Regions from separate parts of the Natranaerobius trueperi genome, predicted to be linked through region 3. Evidence: a T-box and tRNA genes for the amino acid it is inferred to sense, from the RefSeq annotation. Region 3 holds a T-box; the other regions hold tRNA genes.
The links. A T-box is a leader RNA that pairs with one kind of tRNA and senses whether it is charged. The one in region 3 lies ahead of thrS (threonine--tRNA ligase), so its partner is inferred to be a tRNA-Thr.
Positions count from the first base shown of each region.

Region 1: it has a tRNA-Thr gene. The T-box ahead of thrS (threonine--tRNA ligase) is inferred to sense a tRNA for this amino acid. The anticodon was not compared.
Region 2: it has a tRNA-Thr gene. The T-box ahead of thrS (threonine--tRNA ligase) is inferred to sense a tRNA for this amino acid. The anticodon was not compared.

Region 1 covers NZ_NIQC01000033.1:13,338-21,165, forward strand. The annotation lists tRNA gene CDO51_RS11360 (tRNA-Asp) at 1-48, opposite strand, end outside; partial or broken gene CDO51_RS15540 (IS30 family transposase) at 228-1,270, shown strand; tRNA gene CDO51_RS11370 (tRNA-Gln) at 1,769-1,843, opposite strand; tRNA gene CDO51_RS11375 (tRNA-Tyr) at 1,903-1,990, opposite strand; tRNA gene CDO51_RS11380 (tRNA-Thr) at 1,997-2,073, opposite strand; tRNA gene CDO51_RS11385 (tRNA-Asp) at 2,079-2,155, opposite strand; tRNA gene CDO51_RS11390 (tRNA-Gln) at 2,675-2,749, opposite strand; tRNA gene CDO51_RS11395 (tRNA-Tyr) at 2,809-2,896, opposite strand; tRNA gene CDO51_RS11400 (tRNA-Thr) at 2,903-2,979, opposite strand; tRNA gene CDO51_RS11405 (tRNA-Asp) at 2,985-3,061, opposite strand; gene CDO51_RS11410 (Mur ligase family protein) at 3,162-4,730, opposite strand; gene CDO51_RS13900 (DNA-directed RNA polymerase subunit beta) at 4,752-4,910, opposite strand; gene CDO51_RS11420 (tetratricopeptide repeat protein) at 5,031-6,104, shown strand; gene CDO51_RS11425 (ComEC/Rec2 family competence protein) at 6,094-6,960, shown strand; gene CDO51_RS11430 (amidohydrolase) at 7,029-7,828, shown strand, end outside.
Region 2 covers NZ_NIQC01000004.1:66,667-74,494, reverse strand. The annotation lists gene cysS (cysteine--tRNA ligase) at 1-216, shown strand, start outside; gene CDO51_RS03135 (Mini-ribonuclease 3) at 213-653, shown strand; gene thyX (FAD-dependent thymidylate synthase) at 643-1,323, shown strand; gene rlmB (23S rRNA (guanosine(2251)-2'-O)-methyltransferase RlmB) at 1,320-2,057, shown strand; gene CDO51_RS03120 (NYN domain-containing protein) at 2,068-2,601, shown strand; gene sigH (RNA polymerase sporulation sigma factor SigH) at 2,708-3,349, shown strand; tRNA gene CDO51_RS03110 (tRNA-Tyr) at 3,428-3,515, shown strand; tRNA gene CDO51_RS03105 (tRNA-Gly) at 3,520-3,593, shown strand; tRNA gene CDO51_RS03100 (tRNA-Met) at 3,602-3,678, shown strand; tRNA gene CDO51_RS03095 (tRNA-Thr) at 3,698-3,775, shown strand; tRNA gene CDO51_RS03090 (tRNA-Met) at 3,781-3,857, shown strand; gene tuf (elongation factor Tu) at 4,041-5,243, shown strand; gene rpmG (50S ribosomal protein L33) at 5,429-5,578, shown strand; gene secE (preprotein translocase subunit SecE) at 5,635-5,826, shown strand; gene nusG (transcription termination/antitermination protein NusG) at 5,871-6,395, shown strand; gene rplK (50S ribosomal protein L11) at 6,419-6,844, shown strand; gene rplA (50S ribosomal protein L1) at 6,916-7,614, shown strand; ribosomal protein L10 leader region at 7,680-7,827, shown strand.
Region 3 covers NZ_NIQC01000036.1:944-8,771, forward strand. The annotation lists gene ytxC (sporulation protein YtxC) at 59-901, shown strand; partial or broken gene CDO51_RS15550 (IS30 family transposase) at 1,010-2,050, shown strand; gene CDO51_RS11710 (DUF445 domain-containing protein) at 2,185-2,787, shown strand; T-box leader at 2,834-3,062, shown strand; gene thrS (threonine--tRNA ligase) at 3,120-5,030, shown strand; ribosomal protein L20 leader region at 5,086-5,244, shown strand; gene infC (translation initiation factor IF-3) at 5,284-5,805, shown strand; gene rpmI (50S ribosomal protein L35) at 5,849-6,040, shown strand; gene rplT (50S ribosomal protein L20) at 6,083-6,436, shown strand; gene CDO51_RS11735 (TrkH family potassium uptake protein) at 6,558-7,828, shown strand, end outside.

The DNA.
Region 1 (7,828 bases), on a different contig from region 3:
GTCTCCTGCGTGACAGGCAGGCGTGTTAAGCCGCTTCACTACAGCCCCTTACCTTGCGACATTTATTAGTATACAACACTGAAAACTTATGGTCAAGGGATTTTTTAAAAAATCATAAATTGCTTAATTGTAAAATGAAATTGAACTAAATAAAAACTCCATAGTGGACCCAACTGTAATATAATTAAATCACCGCAAAATAACTAATTACATGAAGGGTGCACACTATGGATTACTTTAATGATACACCAACTTCCCGCAAGAATAAACATCTAAATGATTTCGAGCGAGGGAAAATAGAGTTATTACATAAGCAAGGCTAGAGCCCATACGCTATTGCTAAAATTTTAAATAGAGCATCAAATTCAATTCGTAATGAACTAAAAAGAGGTACAGTAACCCAGATTAAGGCCATAAACTATGCCAAGTCTATTATCCAGATAAAGCTAAAAGAATATATAAACAAAACCGTAAAAACTGTGGACCTAAATTTAAATTTCTACAATGTGAAGAGTTCATAGCCCATGCTACAGATCTATTTTGGAACGCCAAGTTTTCTTTAGATGCTATTTGTGACTTCTTAAAAGACAAAATAAATTCCCAAAAGTAGCTAGGTATCAACTAAAACGCTCTACAATTACGTTGATGTAGGTTTACTCAATATTAAAAATATTGATCTACCACTAAAGACTAGACGTTCCACAAAACCTAAAAGAGTAAGGCACATAAAGATTTTAGGGACTCGTATTAGCGAACGACCTAAAGAAGTAAAATGAGCGTCAGCACTTTGGCCGCTGAGAAATTGATACCTTAATTGGTAAGAAAACAAAAACTTAGCCTGTATTACTCACTATTACTGAAAGGGTAACTAGAAAAGAAATAGTGCGTAAAATTTCTGCTAAAACTGCTGAAGCAGTTCAACAAGTTTTGCAAAACTGGCTTTTGAAATGGGCGATGCTTTTTCTAAAGTATTCAAAACTTTACTGCTGATAATGGATTAGAGTTTGCAGAACTTGCGTCGGTTAGAAAAAACTAGCGATACCTAGGTTTACTTTGCTCATCCTTATGCTTCTGGAGAGCGAGGTACTAATGAACGCCATAATGGCCTTATTAGACGTTTTATCCCGAAGGGTAAAAGCCTACTTGATTATTCGCGAGAAGCCATTGCTAAGTTCAAACTTGGTGCAATACCTTGCCAAGACAGATCCTTGATTATCTAACGCCAGATGAAGCTTTTGTGCTTGAACAGTGTGAGGTTTTACTCGAATGACTTTATATTACAGTTGGTACTAGTTCAATTTAATATTGAAATTCACGATTTAATAGATTTTAAAATGGTAATTCTTTAAAAAATGAACCTAACTTGCGATATATTTATTTGCAAGAGTGATCATTAAAGGAAAAATGAAAATAAAAAAAGCGCAGTAAATTTAATTACTATCTAAGAAAGTTTAGGCTAAAAAGCGTTTTTGATATATCAGTTTTCTTAAAAAAGAAGGGCTAACTGATGACAACACCTTGTTTAGCCCTAACTGAATAGGGAAGAGTCTCAATGATGTCTAAAAAGCTCTTACAGATGAAACATTTCTTGGTCCTTGAAAGAAAGAATGAGTTATATGTTGTAATTTTGATAATAAGAATAGGGATTACATTAAATTTAGTTTGAATAAACTTATTTGAACAGTTTAGTGAGTAAAGAAATAGAGTGGAGGGGATTTAAGTTTTCAATAAAAAAACCCTCGAGTAGTTTACTCGAGGTAACATTCTCTGGCTGGGGCGGCAGGGTTCGAACCTGCGCGTGCGGGGACCAAAACCCCGTGCCTTACCACTTGGCTACGCCCCAATGTTATTAAGTAGTTTAGACAAATAAAAAAGATGTTATGTAATAACATCTAAATAAATTGGTGGAGAGAGAAGGATTCGAACCTTCGAAGGCTAACGCCAGCAGATTTACAGTCTGCCCCCTTTGGCCAAACTCGGGTATCTCTCCAAAAAATGGAGCTGACGGTGGGACTCGAACCCACAGCCTGCTGATTACAAGTCAGCTGCTCTAGCCAATTGAGCCACGTCAGCATGTATGGCGGGGCTGACGGGATTCGAACCCGCGGTCTCCTGCGTGACAGGCAGGCGTGTTAAGCCGCTTCACTACAGCCCCTTGCCTTGCGACATTTATTAGTATACAACACTGAAAACTTATGGTCAAGGGATTTTTTTAAAAATCATAAATTTAATAGATTTTAAAATGGTAATTCTTTAAAAAAATGAACCTAACTGCGATATATTTATTTGCAAGAGTGATCATTAAAGGAAAATGAAAATAAAAAAAGCGCAGTAAATTTAATTACTATCTAAGAAAGTTTAGGCTAAAAAGCGTTTTTGATATATCAGTTTTCTTAAAAAGAAGGGCTAACTGATGACAACACCTTGTTTAGCCCTAACTGAATAGGGAAGAGTCTCAATGATGTTTAAAAAGCTCTTACAGATGAAACATTTCTTGGTCCTTGAAAGAAAGAATGAGTTATATGTTGTAATTTTGATAATAAGAATAGGGATTACATTAAATTTAGTTTGAATAAACTAATTTGAACAGTTTAGTGAGTAACGAAATAGAGTGGAGGGGATTTAAGTTTTCAATTAAAAAAACCTCGAGTAGTTTACTCGAGGTAACATTCTTTGGCTGGGGCGGCAGGGTTCGAACCTGCGCGTGCGGGGACCAAAACCCCGTGCCTTACCACTTGGCTACGCCCCAATGTTATTAAGTAGTTTAGACAAATAAAAAAGATGTTATGTAATAACATCTAAATAAATTGGTGGAGAGAGAAGGATTCGAACCTTCGAAGGCTAACGCCAGCAGATTTACAGTCTGCCCCCTTTGGCCAAACTCGGGTATCTCTCCAAAAAATGGAGCTGACGGTGGGACTCGAACCCACAGCCTGCTGATTACAAGTCAGCTGCTCTAGCCAATTGAGCCACGTCAGCATATATGGCGGGGCTGACGGGATTCGAACCCGCGGTCTCCTGCGTGACAGGCAGGCGTGTTAAGCCGCTTCACTACAGCCCCTTGCCTTGCGACATTTATTAGTATACAACATTGAAAACTTATGGTCAAGGGATTTTTAGAGTCAAAAATTTTTAGAATATTTCACAAGGCTATTTAAGTTTTACATACCTGCTATTCTATTTTTTAGAGGAGCTAAGACTTCTTCACCTTTGTGTTCTTTTTCTTTAGATGAAAGGTTATTATATAGATGATTCAGTGCTATTTTTGCTGCAGGATCCATTCCTTGACACCCTGCAAATAAAAGAACGTCACCAGTTGTTAGGTTTTGTAGCACACTTTTAACTGAATTATCTAAGTTATCATAGTAAATAACTTGTAAACCCGCTTCTTCTAATAGATCTATGGTTAAATCAAGTTCTTCTTTTGAAACTTTATCTTTTTCATCTACACATTCCACACTAGATGTCACATAAATTTCTTTTAAATCAAGCTTATTAGCCCATTTGATTAGTGTTTCAACATTTTCTCGATTGACTGTTATACCTCGACCACCACGAATTGCATAAAGTAGTTTCAGTTTATTGTATTCCATATGACGTAATGTTTCGAGAGTTACAGCAATATTTCCGGAATTAGCAAAATGATCATCTATAATCTTAAATTCTTGATTATATATTAATTGAAATCTTCGTTCTACTCCACCGAATCTTAGTAGTTCTCTTTGTATAGTAGCAGAACTTTTATCTAATGCTAATGCAGCGATTGCAGCAGAAGTTGCATTGTATACATTATGAAGTCCTAATACATTAAGCTGGATTTTAATGTGTTGTTGTTGAACTTTTTTATCTAACACTGTTGGTAAAGCTTCTTTAATATTAATAGTAAAATTACCACGCCCACTTGATAGATCTAGGTCATCAACCTGAACCATAGCGTCATTTCCTTTGACACTATAAGTGATAACTCTAGCATTGGTATAATTAATTAATTTTCTAGTATTTTCACAATCAACATTTAAGATAGCAATTTTATTAGATGTTAATTCTTCGACCAATCGTTTTTTTGCTCTAAAGTATTTTTCAAAAGATCCATGTAAATCAATGTGGTCACGGGCTATATTATTTATTATAGCCACATCATAATCTACAGCTGATACTCGTTCTAACTCCAACCCAGAAGAAGAAACTTCCATAGTACAATAAGGGAGATTTTTTAATTTCATTTTATATAAATATTTTTGAAGATCTAATGATTCTGGTGTGGTTAACCCAGCTTCTTCAAGTTCATCACCAGTTTTTACTACAACAGTACCAATTAAGCCTGTAAGATGATTAGAACTTAATATATTATCTATCATATAACTAGTAGTAGTTTTACCATTAGTAGAAGTTATTCCTATCATAGTCAGGTCTTTAGAAGGTTTGCTATAAAATATTGAACTTAGATAAGATAAGGCTAATCTGGTATCAGCTACTACAATTTGAGCGATTGGAACATTAGGTAACCTTTTTTCTACGACTAAAGCAATAGCTCCTTTTTCATAGGCATCCATTGCAAAATTATGACCGTCAAATTTTACTCCTTTTATACAGAAAAATAACTCATTACTCGAAACTTTTTGGGAATGATAATTCAAGCCTGATATTTTAAAATCAATAGAAACATCAGTTTTATTAGGATGATAAATCTCCTTTATTGAATAGTTTTTTATAAGTTCTTGTAATTGCATTTTTGACACCTCTCTACATTGTTAAAATGATCTTAATTGTTGAAAAAAAGTACGCCATGTTTCTAATCTAAACGCTTCAAAAGGGTTTTCGGCAATATATCCAAAACCAAAGATGAATCCAGCCAAAAATGCAGCGATTAACAATGCGATTATAATTAAAATCTTTTGATGTTTACTCATAATTTCACTCCTAATCATTATAGTTTGTCCATTCATATTGAAGTTTATCACGATTATATAAAATTTAATAGGTGAAATCAATTGCATAATAATAACAGATTTACAAGGAGGGAAGTTTAAATGTCTACTTTTGATGAACAATTTCAAGAAATATTTAATGAATTAAATCAAATTGAAGAAGATATCAAAAAAAATCCCCATAAAACCCAAAGTAAAGATGTAAACCAAAAGTTAGTGGATCTTCGTAAAGAAATAGATAAATGTATTGGGTATTGGCTACAGTTTGAAGAGAAATTATGGGCTATTCAAGATGAATATGGTTTAGATATACCTGACCAGTTAGATGATAGTTTAATATCAGCTTACCTGGGCTTACCAGAGGATTTTTATTCTAAAATACAAAAAGAGATAGAAAGTGAAACCAATGACACATACGAAAAAGAAAGTTCAGACCGTTTACCTGCTAACACTACCTTAGAAGAAAGTAGCGAATCAAGAGATCATAGTATAAAGTCATTTCGAAAAGGACTTGGGTATTTTGATCTTTCTATGTTAGATGAAGCAAAAGCAGAATTTGAAAATGTAGTAAACGAAGATCCAGATATGATAATGGGTCATTACTTTTTAGGATTAGCGCATATGTATCGTGAAGAATATGATAGTGCACTTAAAAAGTTTAGGTTAGTTTTAGCTTTAGTAGAAGATAATGAAGCAAAGGCTATGTTGTATAATGCAATTGGAAATATTTATGTAAATAAGGATGAACAGGAAAAGGCTTTAACATATTTTTTAAGGGCTTGTGATTACTCTTCTGAATTAGTGGATACTTTTTATAATTGTGGTGTTATTTATTTTAACTTAGGTGATCTAAATAACAGTATTAAATATTTTAGTAAAGCACTACATATCTCTGAAGATAGTGATTCTGATTGGGAACTTCATTTAAATATAGGTAAAGCACATACATATCTAGGTGACTTAGATAGGGCTATGCATCATTTGAAAAAAGCGCTCGCAATAAACCCGAAGCATGAAGAAATACATTTTGAATTAGGTGTTGTCTACCATTTAAAGCATCAAGAACATCTTGCTAAAAAAGAGTATGAAAAAGCTCGTAAATTATCACAAAAATATTCTTATAAGGTAACACATAGTGATAGTAATAAAAACCGAGGTGACAGCGGTGAAAGTTAAATCAAATATTCTTTTGGTAATCCTTGGGTTATTTATGCTTCCATTGACAATAGACCTACATGTCGAAGCTGGTAATGATTTAATTGAAAGATATCAAAAACCTAAAAATAACAAAATGGAGGTTCATTTTGTTGATTCAATAAATGGAGAGGCTAGTATAATTATTACCCCTGAAAATAAAGTGATATTAATTGACAGTGGTTCTAAATATAGTAGTGATAAATTAGTTGAGTATCTAAAACAACTAGATGTTTTAGAAATTCACACACTACTTATTTCTAATCCATATTCTAGCTATATTGGAGGTGTACCAGATATAGTTAATAACTTTCATGTTAAAAGAGTGATAGATCCTGGTACAGCTTTACAAACTGATACATTTAAAAAATACTTATCTTCTGTAAGAAAAAAAGTAGATACTCACAAAGTTGGTAGGGCTGGGGATTGTATTTATGAAACAGATAACTTGACTTTAAAAGCTATATATCCAAGTAGAGCTAAATTTAACGACGTCAGAGATAATTCTCTAGTTATTCTCTTAAAATATAAGGACATATCTTTTTTATTTACAGGAGCCTTGGGGAAAGAGGGCCTATTAGATCTTGAAGTACCTACGAATATTAATATCTTAAAAGTAAGTAGGATGGGTGATAAAAAAGGAACTTCTGATAATTTTCTAGATTTAGTTTCTCCCCAAATTGCGGTTATTATGGGAGGATCAGATAATCCTTTGAATCTGCCTGACCAAGATTTGATGCATTCTTTACGAAAAAGAGGCATTCATATTGAAAGAACTGGACAAACGGGAAATATGAATTTTAAAACAGATGGTAAAAAGGTAGACTGGAATCTTTAGTTATGAAAGGAATTTATATATATTTAGCGAATTAAGTAACTGTTAGAATATTAAAGGGGGAATTTTTGTTGAGCAATAGTTTGATTATTGAAAATGCTATTGTAATTACCTTGACTGAAAAGGGGATATTAGATCCTGGTTATGTATTAGTAGAAGGTGATGTCATCACAAATATACGTGAAGAGCCTTTTGATGATGAACTTAAATCTAAAGTAAATAGAGTAATTGATGCTAAAAGAAACTATTTGTTACCTGGATTTATCAATACACATACTCATGCTGGCATGAGTTTATTTCGAAGTTATGCAGACGACATGGCACTTATGGATTGGTTAGAAAATAAGATATGGCCAGCAGAAGCTAATTTGAGTGATGAAAGTGTGTATTGGGGTTCTTTATTGTCAATTGTTGAAATGATAAGAACAGGTACAACTAGTTTTGCTGACATGTACTTTTATATGGATAGTGTTGCAAAAGCAGTTAAAGAAACAGGAATTAGAGCGTCACTTTCGCGAGGGATGATTGGTTTTAAAGGTGAAGAAAGTTTATACGAAGCTAAAGAATTTATTTCAACCTGGAATAATGAAGCGGATGGTAGAATAACTTGTATGTTAGCTCCACATGCACCATACACATGTCCTACAAGTTTTCTTGAGAAATCAATAGAAATTTCAGAAGAACTGAAGGTTCCTATCCATATACACGTATCAGAAACAGAAGGAGAAACTTCAGATAGTATTAAAGAATATGGAAAGTCACCAGTGATTTATCTCAATGATATAGGTGTTTTTGATAGACCAACACTAGCAGCTCATTGTGTACATTTAGATGATAATGACTTAGAAGTTTTATCAAAGAAAAAAGTCTC
Region 2 (7,828 bases), on a different contig from region 3:
CGTGAATTGCTTATAGAGCTAGATCTTGTATTAGGAATTTTACCCCGAAAAGATGATACACTATTAAGTGAAGAAATAGAAAAGAAAATTGAAGAAAGAGAACAAGCTAGAAAACAAAAAGATTTCCAAAAAGCTGATGCAATAAGAGATGAATTAAAGGAACAGGGTATTATTCTTGAAGATACGCCCCATGGAGTGAGGTGGAAAAGGGCTTGAATGATCAATTGTTTTTTTCCGGTGAACATCCTAACTTAACATCACATGAAGCTAAGCAGTATTCTCCTCAAGTTTTAGCTTATCTTGGTGATGCTGTATTTGAACTCTATGTAAGAACTTTGAATGCACAAACACCGTATAACTCTTTGAAAAATTTACACCAAGAAACTGTACAGGTGGTCTCTGCGACTTCACAAGCTAAGATTCTAGAGAAGCTGATTCCTGAATTGACTGAAGAAGAGTATCAAATTATTAGACGGGGCAAAAATGCTAAAATGCATCAGCCTCCTAAAGGGGCAGATTTTTATGAATACAGGCAATCTACTGCTTTTGAAGCTTTAATAGGTTATTTGTATCTATGTAATCAGAAAGAAAGGATAATAGAATTATTGCAACCAGATTTGTTATTTGGAAGGGGCGCTAAGAATGAAGGTTAAACTAGTTAATTTTTCCCAAGAGCCAGATAGAACTGTCGCTGCTGCAGCTCGGTTATGCTACTCACCAAAAGGGTCTGAACAATTATGGAATGGACTTGATACAGATAAAGCGTTTAAATTGATAAAAAAACTAAAAGATATGGATCATCAATCCCCTTTTGAGCATGTTAATTTCACATTTACCATAGATGGTGTTAGTAGAACTTTATCACATCAACTTGTTCGCCATAGAATTGCTAGTTATTCACAAAAATCACAAAGGTACGTTTCTGAAGATAACTTTGATTATGTTATACCACCGTCTATTGAATCAGATCCTAATGCGAAGGAACAGTTTATTAAGGCCATGTCAGAACTCAATGACAGTTATAGAAAGTTAAAAAAGACGGTGCCAAAAGAAGATGCAAGATACTTACTACCTAATGCTTGTGAGACTCAGCTAGTAGCTACTTTTAATGCCCGTAGCTTATTTAACTTTTTTAGACTAAGATGTTGTAATAGAGCGCAGTGGGAAATTAGGAAGTTAGCTAAACAAATGTTATATGAGGTTAAAGAAGTTGCTCCTGTAATATTTGAAAAAGAGGGTGCTCAATGTGACGTTGACGGTACATGTCCAGAAGGTAGTAAAAGTTGTGGTAAGTATAAAGGAGTGGCAAAAAAAGAATTATGAGTAAAAAAGAGCTAATCATTGGGAAAAATTCTGTGAAAGAAGCTATTCAAGGAACAAGGAAAGTATATAAAGTTTATGTTAATAAAGAGTTGCACCCTAAATCCAGAAATGAATTGGTAAATAGTGCAAAGAAAAGCAACATAACTTTACAACAACTTTCTAGAGAAGAATTTGAACAGAAGGTTCCTTCAGGTGAGCACCAAGGTGTTGCTGCAGAAGTAGAGCCATTTAAGTACCACACACTAGAAGAAGTATTAGATAATGCAGAAAAAAAGAATAAAGCTCCTTTTCTCCTGATTTTAGATCATTTAACAGATCCTCAAAATTTAGGCGCAATACTAAGAACAGCTGATGCTGTAGCAGTAGATGGTGTAATTATTCCAAAACGGCGAAGTGTTGATATCACACCTAATGTAATCAAAGCTTCTAGTGGAGCATCGGAATATGTACCAGTTATTAAAGTTTCTAATCTTCGCCAAGTAGTGTCTAAGTTGAAAGAAAAGTGGATTTGGGTTGTTGGTGCTGATATGGATGGTGACACAGTATATTATGAATCAGACCTCAAAGGACCACTTGCTTTAGTGATGGGAAGTGAAGGTTTTGGAATAAGTGAAAAACTAAAGAATGATTGTGATTTTTTAGTAAACATACCTATGGTTGGGAATGTTAATTCGCTTAATGTAAGTGTTGCTACTGCATTACTATTATACGAACGCTTTAGACAAGAAGGGTAGCGAGCTTGGGTTGCAGGAGAAATGGAGTGATTTTTTGACTGACTATTTAATTGTAGACGGTTACAATATCATAAATGCTTGGACAAATCTCAAACAAACTGCCGAGGAAAGTCTTGAAATTAGCCGTTTGGAACTTATCGAAGAACTTGCTAAATTCAAAAACATTTTATGGAAACAAATAATAGTAGTTTTTGATGCACATTTAACTAAAGAAAAAAAACGTCACACAGAGGAAAGTTCTGGCGTTATGGTAATCTTTACCCAAGAAGGGGAAACAGCTGACAGCCTTATTGAAGCACTAGTATATGAACTGGTGACCCAAGGAAATGTAGAAGTAGCTACTTCTGATTGGCAGGAACAACGAGTGATTTTAGGTAAAGGAGCCGCTAGATTGTCGGCTAGAAACCTAAAAGATATTACTAATGCGACGACGCAACGTATACGTAAACGTTATATCAATAAAGATGATAGTAAAAATACTTTGGGGAATCTTTTAGATGAGAGGATGAAAGAAAAACTTAATAGCTTTCGACAAAGTGATTAGTTTTCCCTTCTTTTACTTGACGATTTCTTTTTAGTTAATGTATAATTATTATGTGTTAAGCTAATATAAGCTTGTTACCCGAGAATATAAACCGGAGGCGATGCATGTGAGTCAAGGCGCTCAGGATATTTTCCAGAAGTATGATCTCAAAAGTGATGAAGATGTGGCTAGAAGAGCTAGAGATGGTTGTCATGAATCATTAGAGTTTTTAATTGGCAAGTATAAAAATTTCGTTCGAGCTAAAGCGAGGTCATACTTTTTAATTGGAGCGGACCGTGAAGATATTATACAAGAAGGTATGATTGGTTTATATAAGGCAATAAGGGATTTTCGAGGGGACAAGCTATCGTCGTTTAAAGCCTTTGCAGAACTATGTATAACACGTCAAATAATAACGGCAATAAAAACTGCTACCAGACAAAAGCATATTCCTCTAAATTCTTATGTTTCTTTGGATAAACCAATTTATGATGAGGATTCGGATAGAACTTTATTAGATGTGATTTCTGGCGTTAGAATAACTGACCCTGAATATCTAATGGTAAATCGGGAAGAATATAATAATATCGAGTTAAAGATGACAGAAATCCTTAGCAGCCTTGAATGGAAAGTTCTTATGCTTTACTTAGAGGGTAAAAGTTACCAAGAAATTGCTATAGAGCTTAATAGACATGTGAAATCGATTGATAATGCCTTGCAAAGGGTGAAAAGAAAGTTAGAACGTTATCTAAATATTAGAGCTGATTAATTTCAACTTAAGGGTTGACTTTTGTTTAGAATAAATGTATAATTACACATGTCATTGATGAGACAGCGTAAAAATTATGGAGAGATACCCGAGTTTGGCCAAAGGGGGCAGACTGTAAATCTGCTGGCGTTAGCCTTCGAAGGTTCGAATCCTTCTCTCTCCACCAGCGAGCGGGTGTAGCTCAGTGGTAGAGCCCTGGCCTTCCAAGCCAGTTGCGTGGGTTCGATTCCCATCACCCGCTCCAGCAAACGACGCGGGGTGGAGCAGCCTGGTAGCTCGTCGGGCTCATAACCCGGAGGTCGCAGGTTCAAATCCTGCCCCCGCAACCATTTGAATATTATGGAGCGAGCTCGCGTAGCTCAGCTAGGTTAGAGCGCATCCTTGGTAAGGATGAGGCCACCGGTTCAAATCCGGTCGTGAGCTCCATACATGGCGGCGTAGCTCAGTTGGCTAGAGCATGCGGTTCATACCCGCAGAGTCCGGGGTTCGAATCCCTGCGCCGCTACCATTTAAACCTTAAATATGTGAAACGCATATTTTTTTTGTTTTTAATTGAAACTGCTATATTTTTTGATTTTTATGAACGATTCGATTATAATTGAAGTGGACATGTCAGAAAATTTCAAAGATCACGTTTAAAGGTTTATGGACGGTGGCATTATCAATCAAACATAAGTAAGGAGGATTAAGTATGGGTAAAGAAAAGTTTGAAAGAACGAAACCGCATGTTAATATAGGAACCATTGGTCACGTTGACCACGGAAAGACGACTTTAACAGCAGCAATGACTACTTGTATTTCATCAGCTGGTGGAGCAGAGAGAATGGATTATGATAAGATTGACCGTGCTCCAGAAGAGAAAGAGCGTGGAATTACAATTAGTACTTCCCACGTTGAGTATGAATCAGACAATCGTCACTATGCACACGTAGACTGCCCAGGACACGCAGACTATGTAAAGAACATGATCACTGGTGCAGCACAGATGGATGGTGCGGTACTAGTAGTTAGTGCAGCAGACGGACCTATGCCACAGACAAGAGAGCACATCCTACTAAGTCGTCAGGTAGGGGTTCCTCATATTGTAGTATTCTTAAACAAAGCAGATATGGTGGATGACGAAGAACTATTAGAACTAGTAGAGATGGAAGTAAGAGATCTATTAAGTGAATATGACTTCCCAGGAGACGATACTCCAGTTGTAACAGGTTCAGCATTAAAAGCTACTGAATGTGGATGTGGAGATCGCGAATGTGATAGCTGTGGACCAATTTGGGAGCTAGTAGATGCAATTGATGACTACATCCCAACTCCAGAGCGTGATGTAGATAAGCCATTTATCATGCCAATTGAAGACGTGTTCAGTATCACAGGACGAGGGACAGTTGCAACAGGTAGAGTAGAGCGAGGAGACGTTAAAGTAAACGACGAAGTAGAAATTGTAGGTATGGCAGATAAGCCTAAGAAGACTGTTGTTACTGGAGTAGAGATGTTCAGAAAGTCAATGGATTCAGCAGAAGCTGGAGACAACATTGGAGCATTACTACGAGGGGTAAACAGAGAAGATATAGAAAGAGGTCAGGTATTGGCCAAGCCAGGAAGTATCAATCCTCATACTCATGTTAAAGCAGAGGTTTATGTACTAAAGAAAGAAGAGGGAGGACGTCACACTCCATTCTTCCCAGGTTATAGGCCTCAGTTCTTCTTCAGAACAACAGACGTTACCGGTGTAATTGAACTACCAGAAGGAGTAGAGATGGTAATGCCAGGAGACAACGTACAGATGGAAATTAAGTTGATTACTCCGATCGCTATTGAAGAAGGTTTAAGGTTTGCTATCCGCGAAGGTGGTAAAACTGTTGGTGCTGGTGTTGTAGCTAGCATTGTTGAGTAGGATAGAGGCCAGGGCATAGTCCCTGGCCTTTCGATTTCTTTTAATGTATATTAGATTAAGTATACTACACTAAAAAATGTAACAATCATTGTTAGTTAATCTGTTGACATACAGTTTATGTTGTGATAGATTTGTAAAAGTGATAAACTGGCTATAAGCAGTGTTTCTACCAGGAGGTGCTAAAGATGCGAGTTAAAATAACTCTTGAGTGTACTGAATGCAAACAGAGAAATTACAAGAGCTATAAAAATAAACAGAACGATCAGGACAGAGTTGAATTGAACAAGTACTGTAGATTTTGCAATCGTCATACACTTCACAAAGAAACCAAATAACAATTCAATCAAGATCGTATGTTAATTACTGAGTCATTTAAAAAGGTGGGAGTGGTATGGGTTTCTTTCAGAAGGCTAAAAAGTTCTTAAAAGAAACAAAGTCCGAGCTGAAAAAAGTAAATTGGCCTAATAAGCAACAGTTGATAACATATACTGGTGTAGTATTTATGACTGTTGCATTAGTTGGTGTATATTTCTGGATCCTAGATACAGGATTCTTAGGTATAATTCAGCTTATAATCAACTAAAATTTTTCAAATAGGAGGGAAGGGATCTAGTGGTCCCTGATACTATGGAAAACAATTGGTTTGTAGTTCATACTTATTCTGGGTATGAAAACAAAGTTAAAACTAACTTAGAAAAAAGAGTCGACTCCATGGGTATGAACGACAAGATTTTCCGAGTGATAGTTCCTACTGAAACACAAGTTAACATTAAAGACGGTCGCAGAAAGGAACAAGAGAAAAAAGTTTTCCCAGGGTATGTATTAGTTGAAATGGTATTAGATGACGATTCATGGTATGTGGTTCGAAATACTCCAGGAGTGACAGGGTTTGTCGGTTCTGGCACTAAACCTGTACCCCTTAGCCAAGATGAAGTTGCAGGTATTATGAAACAGATGGGGTATGAAGAACCGAGAAAAGATGTTGACTTAGAAGTAAACGATGAAGTTAAGATTCTAGAAGGTCCATTTGAAAACTTTAATGGTAAAATTGAAGAGGTATATCCTGATAAAGAGAAAATTAAAGTGACTGTTTCTATGTTTGGTAGGGAGACGCCTGTAGAACTTGATTTTGACCAAGTTAAACAAGTGTAAAAGAGAAAATAGGAGGTGAGATCATGGCTAAAAAGGTTGTTCAAGTAATAAAGCTACAAATCGAAGCCGGGAAAGCGACGCCTGCTCCACCTGTTGGTCCTGCTTTAGGTCAGCATGGTGTTAATATAATGTCTTTTTGTAAAGAATTTAACGACAAAACTGCTAATCAAGCAGGTATGTTAATTCCGGTAGAGATCTCTGTTTACGAGGACCGCTCATTTACCTTTATCACTAAAACACCACCTGCTGCTGTTTTATTAAAGAAGGCTGCTGGTATTGATAAAGCTAGTGGTGAGCCTAATCTTAATAAAGTAGCAACAGTTGGTAAAGATAAAGTAAAAGAAATTGCAGAAATTAAAATGCAAGATATGAATGCAGCTGATTTAGAAGCAGCCATGAAAATGGTTGAAGGTACAGCTCGCAGTATGGGTATTGTTATCGAAGGTTAATCACCTTCGATAATTAAAATAAAAGTTTCGTGGGAGGGTGATCCCGCTAAAACCACAAGGAGGTTAGTATTATGGCCAATAAAAGAGGGAAAAGATATTTAGAACTATCTGAAAAGATAGATAGAAGCACTCTATATGCACCAGAAGAAGCGTTTAATTTAGCTAAAGAAGTAAGTAAGGCTAACTTTGATGAAACGGTTGAAGCTGCATGTAGATTGGGTGTTAATCCTAAATACAATGACCAGCAAGTTAGAGGTGCAATCGTCTTACCTCATGGAACCGGAAAATCAATGAAAGTTGTTGTGTTTGCAAAAGGTGAAAAAGCACAAGAAGCTGAAAACGCTGGTGCTGATGTAGTAGGTGCTGAAGATCTTGTGAGTAAGGTTGAAGAAGGCTTTCTAGATTTTGATGTTGCTATTGCCACTCCCGATATGATGGGTCTTGTAGGTAAACTAGGTCGAGTATTAGGGCCTAAAGGGTTAATGCCTAACCCGAAAGCAGGAACAGTTACCAATGATGTAGCAAAAGCTGTTACAGATGCTAAAGCTGGTAAAGTTGAGTTCAGAGTTGATCGTGCAGGTAATGTACATGTTCCTATTGGAAAAGCATCATTTGAAACTGAAAAGCTAAAAGAAAACTTTGAAGCTCTTATGGATGCTATTATTAAAGCAAGACCTGCTGCTGCAAAAGGGCAGTATTTGAAAAGCGTTTCAGTTTCTACTACGATGGGACCAGGTATCAAAATAAATCCTCAACAAGTGACTGGTTAAACTTAATTGAAAAGTGTTTGCCAAAGAAACACGATTATGATAATATAATCTTGTCGTTAAACTAAATAAAGTCCTTCGACTAACCGTAGACAGTAGGTGCCCTTTGGCTTAAAACCCTACCGAGGTTAGAGAATTTTTTAGGTGAAGTGTATTCACTATACCTATATAAAAGTCTCTACCTGTCTTACGGTTGGAGACTTTTTTGTTTTAAATG
Region 3 (7,828 bases):
ATATTAGAAACGTGGTCATGCTACTTTTCATATACTGATTTTGAAAGGGGAGAGTAGTATGATTACGGAGATCACATTAGTAACAAAGAATTATAAAACACAATTAAATAATTTTGTGAGTTTTTATGCTACTAAGTTTAAACAAGAAATAAATGGATTTTTGATATGGAAACTTCGTAGTTCAGATAGTTATGGCTTTGTTAATAAGCTTGCTAAAAAACTAGCATATTGGTATACAACAGAAATCAAAAGGGTTTTGCTTTACGAGCTGTCAGAACAAAAACATTGGCACTTAAATAAAGAGGATTATGAACAAATTATTGAAAAGACTTTAAATGAAAAATATAAAAAGAACAATGATTTGTTATATTGGGAAGAGAACCGAATCAAAGAACAATTAGAAGAATATCTCTTAGGTAGTCATTACTTAGATATTGAAGGTTTTTTAAGGTTTAGATTAAAATGGTTTATAGAAGTTTTAGATAATCTTTTAGATGAGTTAATTAACGAATATTTAATGAAAAAAGAATATGAAGATTTTTTGTCTGTACTACAATACTTTGTGAAAGACCAACCTTGTAGAGTAGGTAAAGTTCATTTAATATACAGAAAAGAACAATTTGAACTAAAAAATGAACTATGGGAAAGTTTTTCAAGAGAGTATTTAGAAAGTATTGTTAATGAAGAAGAAACTGGTGCTAGAGATGAAGAACTTTTTATGTCCGCTGTAATAGCTTTAACCCCTAAAGAAATTATAATTCATACTGAAGAAAATTCAATAACTACAAAAAAAGAATATGATACAGAATTAGATTTTTTTGAAGCTGTAGAGACTATCTTTTCAGGAAGGGTTAATTACTGTACAAATTGTAAGCTTTGCGAAAGGTATATTAGAAAATGAGTGCTTAATTGTAAAATCAAATTGAACTAAATAAAAACTCCATAGTGGACCCAACTGTAATATAATTAATTCGCCAGAAAAAAACTAATTACAGGAATGGTGCACACTATGGATCACTTTAATGATACACCAACTCCCGCAATAATAAACACCTAAATGATTTCGAGCAAGGAAAAATTGAGTTACTGCATAAACAAGGCTACAGCCCATACGCTATCGGTAAAATTTTAAATAGAGCATCAAACACTATTCGAAATAAACTAAAGGCACAGTAACCTAACTCAAATCAAGGCTCTTAGACTATGTCAAATTTATTATCCAGATACAGCTAAAAGAATATATGAAAAGAACCGAAATAACTGCGGACCTAAATTTAAGTTTTTACAATGTGAAGAATTCATCAATCATGCTACAAATTTGTTTTGGAATCCCAAGTTTTCTTTGGATTCTATTTGTGGGTCTCTCAAAAGACAAAACAAATTCCCTAAAGAAACTATGGTATCAACTAAAACGTTCTATAATTACGTTGATGCAGGTTTACTCAATATTAAAAACATTGATCTACCGCTAAAGACTAGACGCAGGACTAAACTTAAACGAATTAGAAAACATAAAAAGATTTTAGGAACGAGTATTAGCGAACGACCTAAAGAAGTAAATGATCGTTAAGTATTTGGTCACTAGGAAATTGACATCGTGATTGTTAAGAAAACAACTGAACCTGTGTTACTAACTATTACTGAGAGGAAAACTCGCAAAGAAATTATACGTAAGATTCCTGCTAAAACGACTGAAGCTGTACAAGAAACTTTAGCAAACCTGGCTTATGAAATGGGTGATAGTTTTTCAAAAGTCTTCAAGAGCTTTACTGCTGATAATGGTCTAGAGTTTGCAGATCTAGCATCTTTTGAGAAAACTAAACACCAAAGTTTACTTTGCACATCCTTACTCTTCTGGAAAAAGAGGAACTAACGAACGACATACCAGCTTGATTAGACGTTTCATCCCAAAAGGGAAGAGTCTCTCTGATTTTTCATCACAAGCAATTGCTAGAGTTCAAACCTGGTGCAATACCTTACCCAGACGGATCCTTGGCTACTTATCTCCGACGAGGCGTTCTTAGAACAGTGTAGTGTTCTACTGGAGTAACAATTTTTATATTACAGTTGGAAACTAGTTCAATTTAATATTGCAATTTAGCTTAGAAAATGAGTTGTGATTTATGTGTATTACGAGGCATTGAATTGGATATAATATAAAACTATAAGGGGACTGCATATTCTATGTTATCTTCAACTGTTATTTTTATACCGATAATTTCTAGTTTAATTGGTTGGCTTACTAATTTTATAGCAATCAAACTTCTTTTTTGGCCCCATGAAAAAATCAGCTTACCCATATTAGATATCGAAATTCAAGGTTTATTATCACGAAGAAAATCAGAAATTGCACAAAGTATAGGGGGAGTTGTGGCTAAAGAGCTACTCCCCTCAGGAAAATTAATTGAAGAGATTGACGAATATAGGACGATAAATAAGATTCAAAGGTCAGTTGAAAAAGCTATTAAAGAAAAGTTACAAACAAGATTGAGGTATTTACCCGAGTATATTAGAGAGAGAGTTATTGAAAATGTGAGACAGTCAATTGGTCGTAATATAGAAACATCTCTACATAATAACTTTCAAATAATACTTCAAGATTTAACTAGTTATATTGATATCGAAAAACTAATTAAAAAGGAAATTATGAATTTAGATACCCGAGAGGTAGAGAAACTAGTACTTCGAGTTGCGAGAAAAGAGTTTAAGTTTATTGAAACTCTAGGGAGTATACTAGGTTTTGTAGTTGGTCTATTTCAACTTATTTTTCTTTATCTTTTCTATTGACAAGCAGGTAACAAAAGAATATAATTTTCATAACAATCATTACCGATGAAAAGCGATGAAGAGGACAGTATAGTAGTGAATTCTGGAACCAGAGAATATCTGCCATGGCTGGAAGCAGATAACACCGGAGACTACTAGAAGACCACCTCGGAGCTTGAGACTGAAGTAAGTAAGTCGTCAGGCAGCCCTGCCTTATGGGGTAGAGCGAACTATATTCTTTTTTTAAGAATATAGTTAAGTTGGGTGGAACCGCGAGTAAACCTCTCGTCCCGATGTCAAAGACACGGGGTGAGAGGTTATTTTTATTAGCAAAATAAGTGAGGAGGGATAGTATGATTAATATTACTTTAAAAGATGGTTCTGTAAAACAACTATCAAAAAATAGTACTGTGTATGATTTAGCTTTAGAACTTAGTAAGCGTTTAGCGAAGGAAGCGATGGGGGCAAAAGTTGATGGTAAATTAGTTGGGATGGATTATGAGTTAACCGATGACTGTCAAGTTGATATTGTAACTTTTGATGAAGAAGAAGGAAAAGAAGTATATCGTCATACATCAGCTCATGTGTTAGCTCAAGCTGTAAAACGGTTATTTGATGAAGTTAAATTAGGTATAGGACCAGCAATAAAAGATGGCTTTTATTATGATTTAGACTTAAATGAATCACTTTCAGATAATGATTTAGAAAAAATTAAAAAGGAAATTAAAAAGATTATTAAAGAAGATCTTCCTATTGAGAAAAAAGTGTACTCAAGAAGCGAAGCTATTAAAATGTTTGAAGATATGGGTGAAGAATACAAAGTAGAGTTAATTAAAGACTTAGATGAACAAGAAGAAATAACTTGTTATCAACAAGGGGAATTTATTGATCTTTGTCAGGGACCACATTTAACTTCTACTGGTAAAATCAAGGAAACTGCTATTGATTTATTAAAAGTGGCTGGTGCTTATTGGCGTGGCGATGAAAAACGTCCCATGTTACAAAGAATTTATGGAACTTCATTTCTTAAGAAATCTCAATTAGAAGAATACTTACATCGGTTAGAAGAAGCGAAAAAACGCGATCATAGGAAATTAGGAAAAGAGCTAGAATTATTTAGCTTACATGAAGAAGCTCCAGGATTTCCTTTTTATCATAACAACGGTATGATAATCATGAATGAACTTATTGACTTTTGGCGAAAAGAACACCAAAAAGCAGGTTATCAAGAAATTAACACTCCAATTATATTAAACCGTCAATTGTGGGAAAGATCAGGTCACTGGGATCATTATAAAGAGAATATGTACTTTACAGAGATAGATGAAGAAGATTATGCTGTTAAGCCTATGAATTGTCCTGGGGCTATGCTTGTATATAAAAATAATATGTACAGTTATCGTGATTTTCCATTACGTGTTGGTGAACTAGGTAAAGTACATAGACATGAATTATCAGGTGCACTTCATGGTCTTATGAGAGTAAGAAGCTTTACCCAAGATGACGCTCATATTTTTATGTTACCTTCTCAGATTGAACAAGAGATTGAACGAGTTATTAATTTAATTGATAAATTCTACCAAAAATTTGGATTTAATTATTATGTTGAACTTTCAACTAAACCAGAAAAAGCTATGGGACCAGATGAAATTTGGGATAAAGCTACAAATGCACTAGAAACGGTACTTAAAAAACGTGGTATTGATTATATTATTAATGAAGGAGACGGTGCATTTTACGGTCCTAAAATAGACTTTCAGTTAGAAGATGCTATTGGTCGTTCATGGCAATGTGGTACTATTCAGTTAGATTTCTTACTTCCTGAAAGATTTGACCTTACTTATATCGGAGAAGATGGCCAAAAACATAGACCAGTTATGATTCATAGAGTTGTATATGGAGCGTTAGAGAGGTTTTTTGCATTACTAATTGAACACTATGAAGGAAAGTTTCCGCTATGGATTTCTCCAGTACAATCTGTGATTATACCTATAGCAGATAGGCATATTGAGTATGGACAAAAAGTTCAAGAAGAATTTCTAGAAAAAGGAATTAGAGTTAAACTTGATACTAGAAACGAAAAGATTGGGTACAAAATTAGAGATGCTCAAATGAAGAAAACTCCTTATATGTTAATTGTAGGAGATGAAGAGGTTGAAAATGGATCAGTATCTGTGAGAACACGTGAAGATGGTGATTTAGGTTCACGTAATACAACTGATATTGCAGATGAAATTAAACAAAAAATAGATAGAAAAGAATAACAGTGTATGATTGACTTTTGATAAGCTAGATGATATACTACCACTGAACTAAATAGGAAAGAAGTAGAAGCTACTCGCTTCTCACCTTACAACGTATAGTTCGTAAGGTTGCCGTGATAAAATTCTATGACTGTGTCTATTTTTAGACTATGGTTAATAGTGTATAAATTCGGCTAAAAAGAGCGAGTATTGATACTCGCTCTTTTATTATGTTTAATACTATTTATGTATAATTCTCAGGAGGTGAAAAAATATTAGCAAAGAGCTACCTGTAAATGAGCAAATTAGAGCTCGAGAAATTCGAGTTGTTAGTAAGGACGGTAAACAGTTAGGAATTATGCACCCTAAAGAAGCAATGAAAATTGCAGAAGAAGAAGGATTAGATTTAGTAACAGTTGCTCCACAGGCGAAACCGCCAGTGTGTCGTATTATGGATTATGGTAAATTTAAGTACGAACAAAATAAGAAAGAAAAAGAAGCAAAGAAAAAGCAAAAGACAATGAATATAAAAGAAGTTAAGTTAAGACCAAACATTGAAGACAATGATTTTAATACTAAATTAAAAAATGCTACAAAATTCTTGAAAAAAGAAGACAAAGTGAAAGTGACCATTATGTTTAGAGGACGAGAAATTACTCATCCACAAATAGGTCGAGAGCTTTGTGAAAAGTTAGCAAATGAAGTGAAAGATATTGCAGTAGTTGAGAAAAAACCTAGTGTTGAGGGGAAAAATATGATTATGGTATTAGCCCCAAGACAAGAAAAAGACCAATAATATATTTCTAAATACGCTAACATACGGAAGGGAGGATAAAATCATGCCTAAGATGAAAACTCATAAAGGTGCAGCTAAACGCTTCAAGAAAACGGGTAAAGGTCGAGTTAAAAGAAATAAAGCTTTTACAAGTCATATTCTTACTAAAAAGAGCCCTAAAAGGAAGCGTAACTTAAGGAAAGCGACTGTTATGAGAAAGGCTGATGAAAAACGTATCGAAAAGCTTCTTCCATAATAACAGTTATAAATATAGTCATTAAAAAGGAGGTAGAAGAAAATGCCAAGAGTAAAAACTGGAACTACTAGACGTCGACGTCATAATGATGTTTTGAAGCTTGCTAAAGGCTATCGTGGTTCTAAAAGCCGTTTATTTAAAATTGCAAATCAGCAGGTTATGAAATCTTTTAACTATGCTTATAGAGATAGAAGAACTAGAAAAAGAGATTTTAGAAAGCTTTGGATTGCAAGAATTAACGCTGCTTGTAGACAAAGAGGGCTTTCATACAATAAATTTATCAATGGATTGAAAAAAGCTGAAGTTGAAGTTAATAGAAAAATGTTAGCTGATATGGCAATTAATAATGAACAAGCTTTTGATCAATTAGTAGAAACTGCAAAAAAACACGTATAAGATAAATCATTAAGGAACTCTTCAGAAAGGGTTCCTTATTTTTCTTAGTGCTATAATATTGATTTTAAAGTTTAAAATATGGTTGAAATTCTAATAATAATTACAGTGGGGTGATATAGTAATGGTAGTAAGAGACAAGACAACATTCAACCCAGCTAAAATATTAGTACTAGGATTTTTATCTTTAATCTTAATAGGAACAATATTATTAAGTTTACCTATAGCTGTTAATGGTGATAGAGTACCATTATTAGATGCAATATTCACTGCTACATCAGCAGTTTGTGTTACAGGATTAGTAGTTGTCGATACAGGTACTACCTTTACAATGTTTGGCCAGACAGTAATCATGGTTTTAATTCAGATGGGTGGTTTGGGCTTTATGACAGTTGCCACTTTGATTTTTATGGCACTAGGTCGTAAGATAACCTTGAAAGAAAGAATTGTAATTCAACAACAATTTAATCAATTTGACCTACAAGGTCTTGTTCGTCTTGTTAAATACATAATATTTCTAACTTTGATTGTTGAAGGAATAGCTGCAATAATATTAGGTTTTAGATTTACTCAACTTCTAGATTTAGATTATGCAACTGGTATGTTTTATGGTTTATTTCACTCAATAAGTGCATTTAGTAATGCTGGGTTTGATATTATCGGAGAGTATAGAAGTTTAACCCCTTTTGTTGAAGATCCAATAATATCTATTATAATTCCTTTATTATTTATTTTTGGGGGTCTTGGATTTACTGTATTAGTAGACCTTAAGCGTTCAAGAAATCTAAAACGGCTTAGCTTTCACTCTAAAGTAAGTTTACTTATAACAAGTATTCTACTTGTTATTGGATTTTTTGTAGTACTTATTTTAGAATGGAATAATCCAGAAACTCTTGGAGCGGTCGATAGTGGATCTAAAATTTGGAGTGCTTTTTTTACCGGTGCAACACCAAGGACTGCAGGGTATAATGTACTACCGACTGATGAGTTAACTAATCCCACTACTTTATTTTTAATGGTATTAATGTTCATAGGTGCGTCACCTGCTTCAACTGGTGGTGGAATAAAGACCACCACATTTGGTACATTACTGTTAACAGTAAATGCTGTTATCCGTGGTACTCATGATGTTAATTTCTTAGAGCGTAGAATACCGTATAGTTTAATTAATAAAGCTTTGGCTATTATCTTTATTTCACTAGTCCTTGTGTTTATTGTAGCTACACTTTTAATGATTACAGAAAATGCGACTTTTGAAGAAACTCTTTTTGAAACAATATCTGCTTTTGGAACAGTAGGATTGTCTAAAGGAATAACACCTAATTTGACACCAGTTGGAAAAGCTATAGTTATTGTGACAATGTTTATAGGTAGACTTGGACCATTAACTCTCGC